2 linked regions of the Marinagarivorans cellulosilyticus genome follow. The protein of the gene in region 2 interacts with the protein of the main gene of each other region in a pairwise test. Links are inferred from orthologs where the notes say so. Each region holds a gene or a part of one and is shown on either strand. Other genes may lie near its edges.

Region 1 (9,846 bases), 560 kb from region 2 along the record:
GCTTTTCTAGCGTTCTTAAAACTTGGCGCTGGTGCTCGGCATCTGTCATATCAATAAAATCAAGAATGATAATGCCACCTAAATTGCGTAAACGTAGCTGACGCGCAATAGCAGAAGCCGCTTCCAAATTGGTTTTAAAAATGGTTTCTTCTAAGTTTCGATGCCCAACAAAAGCGCCAGTGTTTACATCAATAGTAGACATAGCCTCGGTTTGCTCAACAATAAGATAACCGCCAGACTTTAAAGGCACGCGGGTTTCGAGCGCTTTTTTAAGTTCGTCTTCAACACCGTACAAATCGAAAATGGGGCGAGGCCCTGGGTAATGCTCTATTCGGCCGCCAATTTCTGGCGCGTAGTACTGGGCAAAGTTCTCCATTTTTTGCAGTGATTCACGCGAATCGATACGAACCTTTTCTATAGAGGGTTGCATTAAATCGCGCACAGTGCGCATGTACAGCGGCAAATCTTCGTAGACAAGTTTAGGCGCTTTGGTGGTTTTTATTTTCTCTGCCAAGTTATGCCAAAGCTTATATACAAAAGGGATATCGGCTTTTAGCTCTTCGGTAGAGGCACCCTCAGCAGCAGTGCGCACAATAAAGCCACCGCCGTATTGCTCTTTGTACTCTGAAGTAATTTCGCTAACCGCCGCTTTTAATCGCTCGCGCTCGGCCGCATCCTCAATTCGATTAGAGATACCAATATGTTCACTGCTGGGCATATACACCAAATAACGCGCCGAAACAGAGATATGTGTTGTAAGCCTTGCGCCTTTTGTACTGATAGGGTCTTTTGTAACCTGTACCAACACTTGCTGGCCTTCGCGTAATAAGGTGCGGATATCAGCAGGCTCACTGTTTTTAGTATCTGCGCTGTCGCTGGCAGGGTCGGTATTTTGAGAAGAGATATCGCCAGCATGAATAAAGCCCGCGCGTTCTAAGCCAATATCAACAAAAGCAGCTTGCATACCCGGTAAAACCCGTACAACTTTACCCTTGTAAATGTTGCCAACAATGCCTCGCTTTTGTGTGCGCTCAATGTAAATTTCCTGCACCACACCATTTTCAACTAACGCCGCGCGCGTTTCTGTTGGGCCAAAATTGACTAATATTTCATCTCTCATTGCGGCTCTCCTATTAATTTGGCAGTGCGTTTTTACAGTGCATCGCTATTTTTGATACTTTATACAAGGCAATGTTCACATTAACGCAGTGCTAGCATCCGGTTGCCAGCACGTTATATTTAACGATGCCAACAGCTGCTGAGTTTGAGCGATGGGCAAACCCATTACCCCTGAATAACTTCCAGCTAAGTGCTGAACAAAAACAGCCCCTAAACCTTGAATACCGTAACCGCCGGCTTTATCAGCAGGCTCGCCGGTAAGCCAATAACGGGCTATTTCATCACTCGATAACGCTCGAAAAGTCACTTTGCTGGTGACTAAATCGGTATATAGCTGCTCATTGCAACAAAGAGCAACAGCCGTATGCACAAGGTGCGTTTGATCGCTCAATAAATGTAACATCTCAGCGGCATGGGCTTGATCGCGGGGTTTTTCCAACACGTGGCCTGCGCACTCTACAATGGTATCGGCACCTAACACAGCGCACCCATTTACTAGCGCTGCACCAGCGCGGGCCTTTTCGCGCGCTAAACGCGCAACATAGGTTGCCGGCGCCTCACCTTCTTGGCGATGCTCTGGCACATCAATACTCAAGACCTCAAAAGGAACCCCTATTTGCTGCAGCAACTCGGCGCGACGCGGCGATTTTGAGGCTAAGAATAATTTGGGCTTGGCAGCACCATTCGCTTGCATAAAACGTTCTCTTATTTTTATCGCGTTAAGGCTCGCATGCACAGGCTGTAAGCCACTACCCCTGCCAGATATTACGCGTGGGCTTAAGTAAACCAACCACCAACGGCCAACACAATGCTGTAATGAGTGTCGGTAATATAATCATGACCACTGGCGCAGCATAACCATTTAACCCCTGAACCCAATTAACAAACACTTCGTGAATGCCAACCAATACAAATACCCATAGCATTTGCTGGCCTCGTCGATAACTGCGTAAACGCTGGTAGGAACACAAACATAAGTACGCAATAAAAGCTAACGACAAAGCATGTGCACCCCACACATCGCCCACAACAATATCCTGCAGAAGGCCAATGCACCAAGCCATCACAACCCCAAAACGATACGGGCAAAAGACAGCCCAAAAGATGCACACCAACGCCAGAAACTCTGGGCGAAACCAAGCATAATGGGCGGGTAACGGGTAAATGCTTAGCATCAAGCCTACAAATACCGTCACCGCCAACCAAGGAAGGTAGCCAATGTTGTCACTCATGGCGGCGTTTGCACTTCGGATGAAACATCAGCATCGCCGGCACCAAAAGACACTTTAGAAGATTGCGCAAAAACAAGCAGTACATGGCGGTTTCGGTTGAGTTGGGCCATAGGCACAGCAACAACATCGGCAAACGGCCTACCAGGGTCGTAGACGATTTTTTCAACGGTAGCGACAGGATAACCAGCGGGGTAAATATCCCCCAAGCCAGAGCTGACCAATAAGTCGCCTTCTTTAATATCTAGCGTACTAGAAACATGCCGCAAGCCTAGCTCAAAGACGCTGCCACGCCCTTCTGCTATCAAGCGCACGCCGTTGCGATTAATTTGCACTGGAATGGCGTGGCTAGTATCAGATATCAACAACACGCTGCTATTAGAAGACGATACATTCACCACTTGGCCAATCAAGCCAGAAGCATCAACAACAGGCTGGCCGACATAAACGCCATCCCGCGTGCCGCGATTAATAAAGACTTTATGAATGTTAGGGTCAGGTGCCACCCCTATAAGATCAGCCACCAAGACTCGCTGATTAAGCGTATCGGCTGAATTTAGCAGTTGGCGAAGGCGGGTGTTTTCTGCTGCGAGGAATGCAAGCTGCTGTAATTTGCGCTGATGAACTAACAATTCACTGCGCAGCGATTCATTCTCTTGAATCAGTTTATCGCGACCAATTAAGCGTGTTCGACTCCATTCACTTAAGTTATGCGGCAAGTCGGCTAAATGATAAAGGGGGGCTGCCAAGCCCACCGCTTTATTACGCGCCCCTTCCAAAAACGGCGTGGTGACAAACAGTGCAACAAGCACAGCAGAAACCACAAAGAGCGCAGCCATTTTGGCGCCCAATGATGGTCCTTTGGTAAACAGCAGCTTGATGGTACCGCCCTCTTTAACTTAGCAGCTTAGAAATAGGCCTTAACAAATCCCAGCCTCGCCGCCAAAAGGCAAAGACTGAAGGTATTAACAACATTCATTATCATTAACACCATAGCTCAGGTGCTCGAAAATAGCACACTTAGCGACTGTTATTGGCTTTTCGCGTTTTTTATCAACAGGATTCGCGAATTACGCCACTCTTAAGATAGGGTGATAGTTCGACTGTCCATAAGTTCCATGGCTTTACCGCCACCGCGAGCCACACATGTGAGCGGGTCTTCAGCAATAACTACAGGCAAGCCAGTTTCTTCCATCAACAAATGATCAATGCTACGCAATAGCGCGCCGCCGCCGGTAATCACGATGCCGCTTTCGGCAATATCACTGGCCAATTCGGGTGGGCACTGTTCTAAGGCGCTTTTAACCGCTTGAACAATTCCCGCCAACGGCTCCTGTAAAGACTCTAGCACCTCGTCACTGTTTAACGTAAAGCTACGCGGTACACCTTCGGCAAGATTGCGGCCGCGAACATCAATTTCGAGCACTTCGCTACCTGCAAAGGCGCAGCCAATTTCTTTTTTGATGCGCTCCGCCGTTGCCTCACCAATCACGCTACCGTATTTACGACGCACAAAATTAATGATGGCTTCATCAAAACGGTCACCACCAATGCGTACAGAATCAGAATGAACAACACCATTAAGTGAAATAATCGCGATCTCTGTTGTACCGCCACCAATATCAACAACCATCGAGCCCGTTGCTTCTTCTACATTTAAGCCGGCACCTATTGCTGCAGCCATAGGTTCTTCGATCAAGTGTACTTCGCGCGCGCCAGCACCAATGGCCGACTCGCGAATTGCGCGTTTTTCAACTTCTGTTGATAAACACGGTACGCACACCAATACTCGTGGTGAAGGCTGCAACCAAGCGTGCTCGTGGACCTTTTTAATAAAGTGCTGAAGCATTTTTTCGGTCACTTGGAAGTCGGCAATAACGCCATCTTTTAGGGGGCGGATAGCCATAATATTACCGGGCGTGCGGCCAAGCATGCGTTTTGCAGCCATGCCTACCGCCTCTACGCGCTTTTGGCCATTGTGGTTGCGAATAGCAACCACAGAAGGTTCATTTAAAACAATGCCGCGTTCGCGGACAAAAATAAGTGTATTTGCCGTACCCAAATCGATGGATAGGTCATTTGAAAACAGCCCGCGTAAACGCTTAAACATGTGGACGAAAACCTTTTTAAGAAAGTCTCATATACTGAGAATACTGTAATGTGCGCAATGCAGCCCTTTAGACATGCATCTACTCAAACGCCCGTACATACAACCTCGGACACGCTATAAATTTTTGCGGTACCCATTTGCGCCGCGTTGTGTGCAAGCCTTCACATCCAAAAAGCCGTATCAAGACCTTACTGTCTTATTTGCCAACCCACCACAAAGAACAAAATATAGACAGCCTGCTTATATAGTAGGCCTTAGTTTTGCGCTCGTGTTAAAACTTTTGAATATATGAAGAAACTTTATCACTTGCCGCTTCAGTGCAACACTAAAGTACTGCACAAAAAACATTCAATTGTGATTGCACTCTTAGCAATATGGCTGCACAACAACATTAAAAAGCCGCTTTATTGAGCCCCTTTTAAGTTGGATGGCACTCTAGCAACGCAAGGGATTTAGGGCAAGGCGCAAATGTGGTAACTTAGCGCGCCTATTTTTAACGGTTAGGTTTTAACGGTTAGGGCAGCAATGGCGAGCATTTTACGCCAATGCGGCTCACCATGCCTTTTTATTTATTCCGTAAGCGGAGATCCTCGTGAACCGAGAAGACATTCAACAACTGGCAAAGCTAGCGCGCTTGCAAATTGCCGACGATAAAGCCGACGAAGTGGCCACCAGCATTAGCAATGTTTTGGCATTAGTCGACCAACTAGCTGCCGCCGATACCAACGACGTAAAACCTATGGCGCACCCATTAGATGCCGTACAAATTTTACGCGCCGATGAGGTCAGCGAGCCCAATGTGCGCGAACAAATGCAAGCTATTGCGCCTGCCACCGAAAATGGCCTTTACCTTGTCCCCAAAGTCATCGACTAACTTACAACGGATACCCGCATGCATAACCAAACTGTTGCTCAACTGGTAAAGCAGCTGCAAAGCAAAGCTGTATCCAGTGTCGAGCTTACGCAATTTTTTCTCGACAGAATAAAAAGCCACGATGGCGAGCTAAATAGCTTTATTACCGTCACTGAAGAACAAGCCCTAGCCCAAGCCAAAGCCGCTGATGCCCGCATTGCACAAGGCGATGCCCCCGCGCTGTGTGGTTTACCCATCGCGCACAAAGATATTTTCTGTACGCAAGGCGTGCGCACAAGCTGCGGCTCGAAAATGTTGGATAATTTTATATCCCCTTACGACGCAACCATTGTGGCCAACTACCAACAGCAAGGCGTTGTTTGTTTAGGTAAAACAAACATGGACGAGTTCGCTATGGGCTCCTCCAACGAAACCAGCTACTACGGCCCCGTTAAAAACCCCTGGGCCACTAACTGCGTACCAGGTGGGTCATCAGGTGGCTCTGCCGCTGCGGTAGCAGCACGTTTGGCTCCAGCAGCCACGGCAACAGATACTGGGGGGTCTATTAGGCAACCGGCCGCACTGTGCGGCATCACAGGCCTTAAACCCACTTATGGCCGCGCCTCGCGCTACGGCATGATCGCGTTTGCTAGCAGCTTAGATCAAGCCGGCTTAATGGCTCGCAGCGCAGAAGATGTTGCATTGTTGCTTGGCACTATGTCTGGCTACGACGCCAAAGACTCCACCAGCGTTAACGAGCCGGTAGATGATTACACCCGTTTACTGAACCAACCACTCGCAGGCCTTCGCATTGGTATTCCCGATGAGTATTTCGGTGAAGGCTTAAACCCCGAAACTGAAAAATGTGTACGCGAAGCTATTGCACAGTTCGAAAAGCTGGGCGCAACGACCAAATCCATCAAGCTGCCGCACACTGGGTTATCAGTGCCGGCTTACTATGTGATTGCTCCGGCCGAATGCTCTGCAAACTTGTCCCGTTTTGATGGCGTGCGCTACGGCTACCGCTGTGAAAATCCACAAGACTTAGACGACCTTTATTGTCGCTCGCGCAGCGAAGCCTTTGGCGACGAAGTTAAGCGCCGCATATTGGTCGGTGCCTATGCTCTAAGCGCCGGCTATTACGACGCCTACTTCGCCAAAGCACAAAAAGCCCGCCGCTTAATACAACAAGATTTTGTTGCTGCATTTAACGATGTCGATCTCATTATTGGCCCCACTTCTCCAACACCGGCCTTTGAGTTTGGCAGCAAAGGTGCAGATCCTGTAGCTATGTACCTTGAAGACATCTACACCATTGCAACCAACCTTGCTGGCCTACCCGGTATGTCCGTGCCTTGCGGCTTAGTCGACGGAAAACCCGTGGGCTTGCAGATTATTGGCAATTATTTTGCCGAAGCAAAAATGCTAGGCGCTGCGCATCAATTCCAGCAAGCGACTAACTTCCATACACTGGCACCGGCCAACTACGAATAAGGCAAAGCACTATGGAATGGGAAACCGTTATCGGCCTTGAAATTCACGTTCAATTGGCCACCAAAACCAAAATATTTTCAGGTTCTAGCACCGAATTCGGCGCCGAGCCCAACACCCAAGCTTGCGCGATTGATTTAGCCATGCCCGGCACACTGCCAGTACCCAACCGCCAAGCGTTTAAGTACGCCGCAATGTTTGGCTTAGCTATTGATGCTGAAATTGGCCGCACCTCTGTTTTTGAACGCAAAAACTACTTCTACCCCGACCTACCCAAGGGCTATCAAACCACACAGCTAGACGCCCCTATTGTTGGCGCAGGTAAAATGGAAATCGCGCTCGACGACGGTAGCACTCACACTGTGCGCATTCACCACGCACACTTAGAGGAAGACGCCGGGAAGTCGCTACACGAAGATTTCCACGGCATGAGCGGTATCGACCTTAACCGCGCCGGCACGCCCTTAATCGAAATTGTTACCGAACCCGATATGCGCAATGCTGACCAAGCCGTTGCCTTTGCAAAGAAGCTGCACGGTTTAGTAGTGGCACTAGGGATTTGTGACGGCGAAATGTCGCAAGGCTCTTTGCGTTTTGATGTCAATATTTCCATTCGCCCTAAAGGTGAAGAAAAACTGGGCACCCGAACCGAAACCAAAAACCTTAACTCATTTAAGTTTATGGAAGAGGCCATCGAGCTAGAAGTTGAGCGTCAAATCAGCGTGCTTGAAAGCGGCGGCGAAATTCGTCAAGAAACACGGCTTTACAATGGCGATACTAAAAAAGCCCGCGCCATGCGCAGCAAAGAAGACTCCAACGATTACCGCTACTTCCCTTGTCCCGATTTATTGCCAGTAGAGCTTAGTGATGAGTTCTTAGCTGAAGTAAAAGCGGCTATGCCCGAGCTACCCGAAGATAAGCGCGTACGCTACACCCGAGACATGGGGTTATCCGATTACGATGCACAGGTGCTAACAAGTGATGTAGCAACAGCAGTTTATTTTGATGCTGCGGTAGCCGCTGGCGCGCAACCAAAACTAGCCGCTAACTGGGTAATGGGTGAAATTGCCGCTTTGCTAAATCGCGAAGAGATTACCATTGCTAGCTGTCCTGTATCAGCACAAGCTTTAGCCGGCCTCACTGTTCGCATCGACGATGGCACCATCAACAGTAAAATGGCTAAAACCGTATTTGAAGCGATGGCCGCCGGCGAAGGTGATGCCGATACTATTATCGAGGCTAAAGGCTTAAAGCAAGTCAGCGATAGCGGCGCACTCGAAAAGATTATTGACGAAGTGCTCGCCAACAATCAAAAGCAAGTTGATAACTACCGTGCAGCTGCCGACGATAAGCGCCCCAAAATGCTCGGATTTTTTGTCGGACAATGCATGAAGGCCAGCAAAGGCCAAGCAAACCCCAAACAATTGAACGAACTACTGGTCAACAAGCTTAACGGCTAATAACCAAAGCTTAACGCACAAACGGCGAGTATTTACGAGAGAAGATTATGAGCTTAAAAAAAGATAAACAAAAAGTCTTAGGTGAAACGTTTGATGACGAACGCATCAAATCGTTTCTAGATGTACAAGCACCAGCTGGCATAGATGCTGACTATCACTGCATAGAGGTTGCCTACCGGGGCATGCACCAGGAAAACTTTGCAACCTTCGTACAATTTTTTGTAGCTGCAGGGCGCAACATAAACGCTGTAGGTCCTACAGGCAAAACAATGCCACAGATTATTGCTGGCCACCGTCAGGGCAGCGACTACCTTGCAGCCTTAAATGCAGCAGGCGCAAAGTGATCACGGGCAATTAATTCAAGCGCTAACCGCTCGCAAGATAAAGGCGTTAATATCACTACGAACTTAATGATAGCGTAGAGGTATTAACGCCTTTTTTGTAGCGTATTTTACGGAGTACCCCATGATAAAAACGTTGCCAAATAACAACCTTGCCACTGGTGTCAACTACTATATAGAAGGTGTTAACCTGCTGTGGCGCAAAGAGCTAAGGCTTTACATCCTCGTACCTTTAATCATTAACCTGATTATTTTCTTTACCCTTACGGCAACCATGTTCCACTACTTTAATAGTGGCATGGAATGGATGCTTGATAAGGTTCCCAGCTTTTTGCACTTTTTAAAATGGTTAATGTGGATATTGGTCGGGGCGATACTATTGCTGTGCTACGGCTACCTATTTAATGCCATCACCAATATTGTGGCCGCCCCCTTTTATGGTCTGCTAGCACAAAAAACCGAAGAGCTAGTCACAGGTAAAAAAATGGCCGACGAGCCCATCGGCCAGATGATACCGCGTGTTATTGGCCGAGAATTACGCAAAATATTCTATTTTATTGGGCGAGGTATTTTTGTCTTTTTCGTGCTGATATTGCTAGGCCTTGTTGGCATTACAAGCCCCCTCGTGCCCGTGGTTGCAGCCTTATGGGGATCTTGGTGCATGGCTATTCAATATGTTGACTACGCCTGCGATAACAACCAGCTCGATTTTGGCCCAATGCGCAAGCGCATGCGCGCCAATATATATAGCAGTACTGGTTTTGGTGGAATGGTGATGATTGCCAGCATGGTACCCATTATCAATATCTTTGCCATGCCAGCCGCCGTTACTGGCGGCACAGCCTTTTGGATTAAAGAGCTAAAGTGGCAGCAATAGCAGACAAAAAAATGGCCGCTTAATAGCGGCCATTTTTATCTTACCGGACACCTCTAAAAATGCACTTTTTCCGCGATAACGGCGTCAGCTCCGTCCTCGAGTCCTCACAAATTGGAGGACCAATTTGCACAGTTTGCTGCCCGAAGGGTGAAGCGCAAGGATGCGTTGAATGATTTACACCACGTAAACTGCGGCTCTCGGCTTTGGCTTCCTGCGTCGCTCTACCTCCTGAATCCATTCAGTCGTCCGGGCGGTGCCTCCTTGCTCTCACAAAACAATCACTATTTTTAGAGATGCCCTTACATTTAAATCCAATATGCTATGAAAAATACCGTTGACTAACCTTACCCCACACTTTAGTTAAGG
Region 2 (9,804 bases):
ATCGATATTAACGGTGCCATTGTTACAACGGATGCAATGGGCTGCCAAGTAAAAGTAGCCGATAAAATTCGCAGTGGGGGAGGCGATTATGTGCTCCAACTAAAAGACAACCAAAAGGCGTTACGTGCTGAAATAGAAGCGTATTACCACAAATTAATACGCGAAGACTTTGCCAACATAACCCATGACACCTATGAAGAAGTCGATAAAGGTCATGGTCGAATTGAGCAAAGAAAAACGCATCATGTAGAAATTAGCGACTGGGTTAATTCAGCGAGAAAATGGTGTGATGCTAATTCACTGATTCGTGTTGAACGCAATACAATAAAAGGCGAAAAAGAATCATCAGAAGTTTCTTGGTATTTAAGCTCTTTGGCCGTTGACGCGCAACGCGGGGCCGATGCAGTTCGAAGTCACTGGGGAGTTGAAAATAATTTACACTGGCAACTCGATGTTACCTTTAAAGAGGATGAATGTAGGCTCGCATCTGGAGCGGCTGCAATGGCTGTTATAAAAAGGTTTTGCATGAATCTGCTAAAGGTTAACGATACGAGTAAGCGCAGATTAAAACACCGAGTCATGGCCTCCGCTATTGATGATGACTATAGGGCAAAAATTCTACTGTCTGTCTAATTATTGCTAGGAGGCCCTGATAGCGCACCCTTAAAACACCAATTTCATAGTCAAACAAACCTTTTAGCTCCTGCTTGACGCCCTTTGTTAGCCAGAGCGTTTGCGGCTTGCTGACAGGTTCGTTATTAAATACTTGGTTTAAAAATGCCGCTTGCTTAGAAACCGTATCGGCAACTGCTGCCTGCGGCAAAATAACCAATGCAAGGGTACTTACAACCGCTAAAACAACCCAGATACTTTTGATAAACGTCATAACACCCATACGCCACACCTAACAAACAACGAAGCCTTCTTCGCGGTCCCAAGAAGACCAATCAATACATATGCTAAGGCTGTCACTTAGATTATCACTCTGACCAATTTGATAATCGGCCTTTATCACAACACCATCAACCAGTCGGTAGTCCATGCCCGCATTATTTTCAGACTCCGCCGCTACGAACACTGTTATTAGCACAGGTATTTAAACCACACTGAATAGCAACGCCATAACCAAAACTTGGCGCAATTTAACCACTCATTATGGCGCTAGCTTAGCGCCGCAAGGCCTTTTTCTCCGCCATTACGCCCTCTAAGCAGTATAAGTATCTGGCTCGATTCAATTAGCGTCGTCAGCCAAGCTGCATTCTAACTTGGTGAAAAGGCGCTAGCTATTGGAAACTTTTGACTAACCAACAATACGAAATGGTAAGCATCAACCTCATCGCCATCTCCATATGCGCTATTGAAATGATGCTTGCTATAACCACCAAGAAGTATTCTGTTAAGCCATTGAAAGGTTAAACGTTAAAAAAGCCGAAATGCTATCAAATGTATTTAAAAAGAATTGGTAGCCGTAATGGAGTTATATCTAGTAAAGCCACCCACTGCAACCCATACATTTTCCTGTCGAAGTTGCTCGATGCTAGAAGAAAACTGCGTGAGAAATGATGCAGTAACGCTCTGCCAAGAAAATAGGTAACACAAACATCCGAAGCGCCACCAAGCAATCAAACAATCCGAGCGTTAATCAGCAATACAATAACGCTCTCACTTTTTCTTAGCACGACCAGATTTAGGTTTTGCGCCTGCCTTTCCTTTTTTAGCTATTGTCATTACCCTGCGTTTTTTGTCGGCGGGGGTTTTCGCCATTTTATTTTTACGGCCCTCAAACGGATTTTCACTCGACTTATACTGAATTCGCAAAGGCGTGCCGTGTAAGTCTAGCGCTTTGCGGAAAGCTTTTTCGAGGTAGCGAGTATAGTGCGCGGGCACCGCGTCCGTCTGATTGCCGTGAATAACAATAATAGGCGGGTTGTTGCCCCCTGGGTGGGCGTAGCGCAGTTTAATACGACGGCCATTGACCATTTGCGGTGGATGCGTTGCCACAGCGCCTTGCAATATACGCGTTAGGAAATTGGTAGATAACTTGTCAGTCGCGGCCTGATAAGCCTTTTCGATGGACTCATATAAATGCCCCACCCCTGTACCGTGCAACGCTGATATGAAATGGAAGTCGGCAAAATCAATAAACCTCAGCTTGCGCTCTAGCTCACTTTTAACGTAGGTTTTATGCTCTTGTTCTAGGCCGTCCCATTTGTTCAATGCCACTACAAGTGCGCGACCCGCATCAATAACCTGCCCCATCAAGTGCAGGTCTTGATCTACTATGCCTTCTTCGGCGTCGATCATTAAAATAACCACATTAGCATCAGCAATGGCTTGTAGGGTTTTAACAATCGAGAATTTCTCGACCGCCAACGTAATGTTTTTACGCCGCCGAATACCTGCGGTATCAATAATGGTATACATCTGACCAAAACGTTCGTAATCGATATATACACTATCACGCGTAGTGCCCGGCATATCAAATACCACCACCCTGTCTTCACCTAGCATTCGGTTTACTAGTGTCGATTTACCAACGTTTGGCCGACCAACAATCGCGATTTTAATGCCTTTAGCAATAGGAGCATCTTCTGACGGAGCTAACTCGTGCTCTACTAGCTCTGTTTGTAAACCCTCTCCTTCGGTAGTATCGAGAGCCATCTCATCTGCCGGAGAATTCGACGCCAAAGCCAAGGTTGGCAAAGTGTCGAAAACATCGCTCAGCAATTGAGTCACGCCACGGCCGTGTGCAGCCGCAATACCATGCACCTCACCTAAACCCAACTCGTAAAAGGCCGCCGTCGCTACATCGTGATTTAAACCATCAATTTTATTGGCCACCAACATAACGGGCTTACTGCGTTGGCGTAAAAAGCTCGCAATTTGCTCATCAGAGGCAGTTAAACCCGCACGGCAATCCACCAAAAACAAAACCAAATCGGCTTCTTCGATAGCGAGACGCGATTGATCTGCCATTGCCGCATCAATGCCCTCTTCATCACCACTAAGACCGCCAGTGTCGATTACGATGAAGCGCTGCTCTTGATAGCTTGCTTCTCCGTATTTGCGGTCTCGCGTTAAACCAGAAAAGTTAGCAACGAGCGCGTCGCGCGTTTTCGTCAGGCGATTAAACAACGTCGATTTACCGACATTGGGGCGACCAACAAGAGCTATTACAGGAATCATAAGGACAACCAATTAGGTCTGTTCAGCTGCACAATTGCAGATATTTCGAACAGTATAAAACAACAAAACCCCCGCAATGTGCAGGGGTCTTTTAGGCAATCGCCTAGTTAAGTACTAGTTTACACAGGGGTAAAAGCTATTACTCTTTAGGGCTAATGCGGTACGCACTCAAGGCGCCATTATCCGCCAGAATATAAACCGTGTCATCGTCGACAAGCATTGGGGAACCATAACCGTTACCCGGCAACGAGCGTCGAGCAACAAACTTACCCGTTTTCGCATCAAAAGCGTGTAGGTAATTTGAGCTATCGACCGCTAAAACAAAGTTATTCAAAACCGCAGGCGAGCCAACATTGCGGCGATGTAGGTCTTTACTATGCCAAAGCTCTTGCCCAGAGGTTAGCCGGCGGGCAATAACATGGCTTGTTTCATCGACGTAAAAAACAGCAGCATCATTCACCGCTATTTCATTAAAAACGCTAGCATCTTCGGCCCAGCTAATTTTTCCAGTACCTCGGCTAACAGCAACAATGCGACCATTAGCACCAGCAGACAGAATAAATGGGCCGCTTGAAACCGGCGTAACATCGAGATCAACAGCGCGCTCAAGCTCTGTAATACCCTGAGGTTGGCTTACACGTACAGACCAGCGAAGGTCGCCCTCTTTGGTGCCAAAGCTCAACAGCTGGCCGTTATCGAATGCGACAAAAGCTTGGGTTCCGAGCAACAAAGGCGAGGCTTGGGCACGAAAGGTAAGTAGCGGTTGTGGATGATCGTAATTCCATAACTGCACGCCATCTGCCGCACTTAACGCAAATAAACGACCATCAATAGCGCTAACAAGAACTTCTTGTCCATTGCTTTGGGGCGGCGCTAACACTTCAGTACTGACAGTTGCCGACCACATAATGCTGCCGTCCTCCGCTGATAAGGCAAATACGTCACCATTGGTTGTTGCGGTGTAAAGCACATCGCCATGTAAGCTGATGCCAGCACTAACATCTTTACTAACGGACGAGCGCCATAAGGTTTTACCGTTCTTTTTATTGACCGCAAAAACCGTTCCCTTGCCTGTTACCGCAAATAATGTGTCTTCGCGTTGCGCAAGGTAAAAACGTTGGTAGTTACTGCCGCCAAACATTGGACGGCTGTATACGCGGCCAGATTTAAACGGGCCTATCCCCATCGTCCGCGCGTTACCATCTAGAGAAGCATGCCAGCGACTGGAAATACTGGCGGTTGATTCAAAAACGGCTAACTCAGCAGGAACCAAGGAAGCATCTTTTGCAGTACAACCCACAAACAAACTTAGCGCCAAAGCCACTAAGCCAAAGCGAACCAATGGCTTCATTCAGCAGCCTCAGCAGGTGTTGCGGCATGAGGGTTTACAGCATGTGGATTAACCGCATGGGGATTAGTGCCAATGGCAAGCGGCGAAGCTGTGGCAATACGCGCGTTATCCATTTTAAACTTTAATATGTTTGCTCGCATTCCGCCGTTAGACTCTTGCCCTTCCAATGCAGCAACCGCAGATTCAAACGCTGTATAAGCTTCGTCTAAACGACCTAAGCTAGCCAATACATCACCACGTGCTTCAGCGTAACCTGCGGTGAACGCATCAGATGGCGATGATGCTAGCAATGCAAGCGCTTCGTCGGTATTGCCCATAGCCGCTTTTACTCGCGCTAAGCGCAGTGTAGCCAATTCAACTGAAGATTGAGTTTGGCTATTAGCAATTACAGCATCTAGATAGCTGGCTGCTTTTTCGTATTCTGCAGCATCTACCGCCATTTTAGCCAAGTGAAAACGGGATAAATCAGCATATAAACCCGTATTATCTTCAGCTAATACAGCTTCAGCGGCACCAACAACACCCGCCTTTTGCTTGGGGCTTAGCGCAGCATCACCTTGGGCTGTTGCCGCAGCAATGACTTTGTCGTATAAGCCAGAATTGGCTTGGTCAGTTTTTTCCTGCGCAGATTGATATGCACCAAACCCGAAATAGCCCGCACTGGCCAATACAACCGCCGATACGGTTAATTTACCGTTCTCTTTCCACCAGCGTTTAAAGGCTTCAATTTGCTCTTCTTCTGTTAAATGCTCGGACACGAGACTCTCCTAATTTTATTGTTTCTTATTCCGCCACCTTCGGCCATATAGGACGATGCTGGCTTTTTGTTGTTGTCACCGTGATTTAGACATCCATCAAGGCTTGGATTTCACCGATAATATCGCTATCTGGCACATTCTTTTGGGGCTCATCGCGGCGTAAATACTTAATCGTTACGGAGCCTTCAGCCGCTTCGCTTTCACCAACAATCAAAGCCAACATTGCCCCGCTTTTGTCCGCACGCTTAAGTTGATTTTTAAAACTGCCACCACCGCAATGACCGACGACGCGTAAAAACGGCATAGCATCGCGCACTTGCTCGGCAAGTGCAATTGCTTTGGCTTGAACATTACCAACCGCAGCCACATAGATATCAACAAGACCATCAAGACCCTCTGGCATGGCATTGAGTTCCGCCAAAAGTAAAACTAAACGCTCTACCCCCATAGCGCAACCAAAGGCCGGCGTAGGCCGCCCGCCTAATTGCTCAACCAAGGTATCGTAACGGCCTCCGGCACAAACTGTTCCTTGTGCACCTAATGAGGTTGTTACCCACTCAAAGACCGTATTGCTGTAATAATCTAAGCCCCGGACTAGGCGCGGGTTGACTTCATAAGCAACTCCGGCTGCATCCAGCAAGGTTTTTAGTGTTTCAAAGTGCTCTATAGATTCTGGTGACAAATAATCACGCAGCACTGGCGCACCATTTAAAACATCCTGCGTGCTAGTAACCTTGCTGTCTAATATACGTAACGGGTTCGTGGTCAAACGGCGCTGGCTATCTTCATCGAGTTCATTCTTACGGGCTTCAAGGTACTTAACTAAATCGTCGCGGTATTTTTGACGCGCATCGCTGGCTCCAAGAGTATTAATCTGCAGTACAACCGACTGTTCAAGCCCCAGCTCGCGCCACAGCCTAGCCGTTAAAATCAACAGCTCTGCTTCGATGTCTGGCCCTGCAAAACCAAAGGTTTCTATGCCTATTTGGTGAAATTGACGAAGCCGACCCTTTTGCGGGCGCTCGTAGCGAAACATAGGGCCTTGGTACCACAAACGCTGAGTCTGGTTGTAGAGCAAGCCGTGTTGTTCACAGGCACGCACGCAACTTGCCGTACCTTCTGGACGCATACTTAGACTATCGCCATTGCGATCATCGAAGGTATACATTTCTTTTTCGATGATATCTGTAGCCTCACCAATGCCACGCTTAAAAAGGTCGGTACTTTCGACAATAGGAAATCGAATTTCGCTAAAACCATAGCGTGATAACACGTCGCTAACTGTAGCTTCAACGTACTGCCAAGCTGGTGAATCAGCAGGCAATAAATCATTCATTCCCTTAACAGACTGTATTTTTTTCAAAGATATACCTTAACAACTTATCTTGTCACTGCTCAGCTTAGCCGAGCGGATAAGAAAATATTGATCAATTTTTGATTACGCTTTTGCGATTAAATTCTCTTCTAAAGCCTCTTTTTCAGCAGCTTTTTTACGAATCATAGCTTCTAGGTCATCAACCAAGTTGGCATTTTCCAATTTGGAGTTAGGCTCCCCATCTTTATAAACTAAGTTTCTTGGCGTACCGCCCGCTAAACCTAAATCGGCTTCCTTGGCCTCTCCTGGGCCATTTACAACACAACCAATAATCGCTACATCTAACGGCGTCGTAATATCTTCTAAACGGTTTTCTAGATCATTAACCGTTTTAATCACATCAAAGTTTTGACGAGAGCAACTTGGGCAAGCAATAAAGTTAACGCCCTTAGTTCGAAGCTTAAGGCTTTTAAGGATATCCCACCCAACCTTCACTTCTTCGACGGGATCTGCCGCTAAAGACACACGTAAAGTATCGCCAATACCATCCATTAACAGCATGCCCAAACCTACCGACGACTTAACCGTACCGGCGCGTAAGCCACCAGCTTCGGTAATACCTAAATGCAAAGGTTGGTCGATTTCTTTCGATAATAGACGGTAAGCTTCAACGGCCATAAAAACATCGCTGGCTTTAACGCTTACTTTAAAATTTTCAAAATTCAATTCATGAAGAATATTCACATGCCTAAGCGCCGACTCTACCAAGGCTTGCGGTGTTGGCTCACCATATTTTTTTTGTAAATCTTTTTCCAATGAGCCCGCATTAACACCAATGCGAATTGGAATATTTAAGTCGCGGGCTTTATCAACCACCGCCTGAATGCGCTTTTCACGGCCAATATTACCAGGGTTTATTCTTAAGCAATCCACCCCTAAATCGGCCACCTTAAGTGCGATGCGATAATCAAAATGAATGTCCGCCACTAATGGGACAGTGACTTGCTTTTTGATTTCGCCAAAAGCATCCGCAGCCTCTAGGCTAGGCACCGAAACCCGAACAATATCAGCCCCTGCCGCTTGAATACGCTGAATTTGATCAACCGTTGCAGCAACATCGCAAGTTTCAGTGTTTGTCATACTTTGAACACTGATTGGGGCATCGCCACCAACAGGTACATTTCCTACCATAATTTGCCGGGTTTTACGGCGGACAATAGGGGAATCGCAATGCATAATTAACTCTTTAAATAACGGGCCCGTTAAGGGCCAACTTGAATCCGTAAGACACGGCGTCCGGGGCTAGCAGTTAAGTCTAGGGCGCGCCCATTAACAAAGCCTGTCGCCGCAGCGGCATCACCCAATTTTAGATCAAAAGGCGCTTTACCCAGCAGCTGAATTTCATCACCAGCTTTAGCCAATTTAGCGACTTGCTTACGGCCACTGGCATCAGCTACCTCGACCCAGCAATCAGCCGTAAACACCAATTTTAATACATCGCTCGAAGACGCTTCTGTCTGCAGTTTAAGTGATACTGATTCAGCATTAGCCGATTGCGCTACAGGAGTTTCCGACTTGACGATGTTTTCAGGAGTGTTTTGACTACCGCTGTTTACATCAGGCGCAATAGCCATCGAACTCGCAACCGAGCTAGACGCAGCCTTGATGGGTTCTTGCTCTTTACTCTCTTCAACTGAAGCCACCAAGTCGCGAGACATTAAATTTTCATCGCGCTGTGTTAAAGGCACTTTTTGCTCTAAAGCTTTTACACTACTGAGCGAAGGTGCAAGCTCGGCAGAGTTATTCACAACAATAGCGTCGTCTGCCATTTTTTCTTTTTGCTGCGCAAAAAACCATTGGCCCAAGCCAATAAAAATAATAAGCGCTACAGCAGTTGCCACCCATGGCGGCCAGTTAACGTTTTTACGCGGCGCCACTACCGGGTTATTTTGCTCCTCACTAAGCTTCTTTTGTTTGAAATACGCCTCTACAACAGTAACTAACGGCTTGCCATCAAGGCCTACTTGCTTAGCGTATGTTTTCACATAACCAATAACAAAAGCGGGGGCAGTCCCAGCCGCAGAATAATCATCGCGCTCAATCGCCTCTAAACGGGTTTCAAAAATTCGAGTCGCCTCGGCAATTTGAACTAACGTCTTTCCCTGTTGCTTTCGCGCGGCAGAAAGTTGCTGCCCCGGCGTAAGGCCGCTGGCTTGCGTCAAGGTCACAACAATGCCTCTTTTACAGTCGTAAATAAAAACATTATTGGCTCTCTATAAGGGCTTTGTATTCAAGGTATTCTTTTGAATAACCGAACATATTTTTTAACGCTAGAGCTTGGCTAGATACACGGTCTTGGTTATCAAATATGCGCTCAATACGGATTCCAAGCCATAAGCTTCGTGCAGAAGGCTCTGTCAATTTGTTATAACGGTCGAGATAGCGCTTAGCGGTTGAGTAATCCTGATCTTTAAAAGCTAAATCCGCCAGTTCAATAACAGCCGGCGCCATGGAAGAGCGAAGATTTAAAGCATGCGTAAATGCCGCTTTGGCTCGCACGATATTGTTCAATTCTAACGCGCAGCGGCCAGCAAAATATAGTGAGTATGCGCGCTCAGGGTAAGAGAGGTCTTTAGCAACCTCCTCAAATTGAACCGATGCATCTTCATAGCGACCTTGGCGAGACAAAAACAGACCATAGGTGTAACGGGACGCAGAAATTTCTTTGTTATTCGCATATTTAATGCTTTTTTGAAAGTTTTCTTCGGCCGCCTCTGGCTCGCCATTAAGCTGGTGCACCAAGGCTAGCCCCTGCAAACCACGGGGATTTTTTTTATCAACTTCCAATACATCGAGAAACTGCCGCAACGCCTGATCACGATTGCCAGCATCGAGGTATTTCATCCCTAACTCAATACGAGTATCCATAGCCTTTGCCGGATCCACTTTGGACGTTTTAGTTACGCCAGTGGAAACACAGCCGGACAACAGTAGAATGCTAATAGTTAAACTTATTGCTTTCATCGTTATTGTTACTCGCATGCATCTAATTTTATTAAGGATTCCCACCCACAAAATTCACGACTTCCTCCGATGCAACACCGGTTAAACCATAGCGAGCACTTCTACGGGTAATATCATTGACTTCACCCGCTAGCTGCCCACAAGCCGCATCGATATCGTCACCACGTGTA

The links.
Region 1: the proteins of MARGE09_RS11950 (region 2) and MARGE09_RS09605 interact in binary tests that used the Escherichia coli proteins (3 or more experiments, as listed by UniProt). The link is inferred for Marinagarivorans cellulosilyticus from one-to-one orthologs.

What each region holds. Positions count from the first base shown.
Region 1 is NZ_AP023086.1:2,425,598-2,435,443, reverse strand. Bases 2,445-5,435 are described here. They hold MARGE09_RS09605 (rod shape-determining protein), read right to left. Parts: upstream 4,459-5,435; coding sequence 3,430-4,458; downstream 2,445-3,429. Other genes in these bases: gatA (Asp-tRNA(Asn)/Glu-tRNA(Gln) amidotransferase subunit GatA), read left to right, coding at 5,351-5,435; gatC (Asp-tRNA(Asn)/Glu-tRNA(Gln) amidotransferase subunit GatC), read left to right, coding at 5,051-5,332; mreC (rod shape-determining protein MreC), read right to left, coding at 2,445-3,220. In the rest of the region: rng (ribonuclease G), read right to left, coding at 1-1,120; MARGE09_RS09620 (Maf family protein), read right to left, coding at 1,196-1,813; rod shape-determining protein MreD, read right to left, coding at 1,869-2,351; more of mreC, read right to left, coding at 2,348-2,444; more of gatA, read left to right, coding at 5,436-6,805; Asp-tRNA(Asn)/Glu-tRNA(Gln) amidotransferase subunit GatB, read left to right, coding at 6,817-8,262; MARGE09_RS09585 (PA4642 family protein), read left to right, coding at 8,310-8,606; sulfate transporter CysZ, read left to right, coding at 8,728-9,480; protease SohB, read right to left, coding at 9,800-9,846. UniProt on the Escherichia coli protein: Forms membrane-associated dynamic filaments that are essential for cell shape determination. Acts by regulating cell wall synthesis and cell elongation, and thus cell shape.
Region 2 is NZ_AP023086.1:2,986,919-2,996,722, reverse strand. What follows is about bases 6,856-9,804. They hold MARGE09_RS11950 (RodZ domain-containing protein), read right to left. Parts: upstream 8,839-9,804; coding sequence 7,873-8,838; downstream 6,856-7,872. Other genes in these bases: rlmN (dual-specificity RNA methyltransferase RlmN), read right to left, coding at 9,666-9,804; pilW (type IV pilus biogenesis/stability protein PilW), read right to left, coding at 8,873-9,634; ispG (flavodoxin-dependent (E)-4-hydroxy-3-methylbut-2-enyl-diphosphate synthase), read right to left, coding at 6,856-7,846. Also shown: MARGE09_RS11990 (ISAs1 family transposase), read left to right, coding at 1-633; MARGE09_RS11985 (hypothetical protein), read right to left, coding at 590-895; MARGE09_RS11980 (hypothetical protein), read right to left, coding at 905-1,090; ribosome biogenesis GTPase Der, read right to left, coding at 1,663-3,186; outer membrane protein assembly factor BamB, read right to left, coding at 3,326-4,537; MARGE09_RS11965 (YfgM family protein), read right to left, coding at 4,534-5,295; hisS (histidine--tRNA ligase), read right to left, coding at 5,381-6,658; more of ispG, read right to left, coding at 6,734-6,855.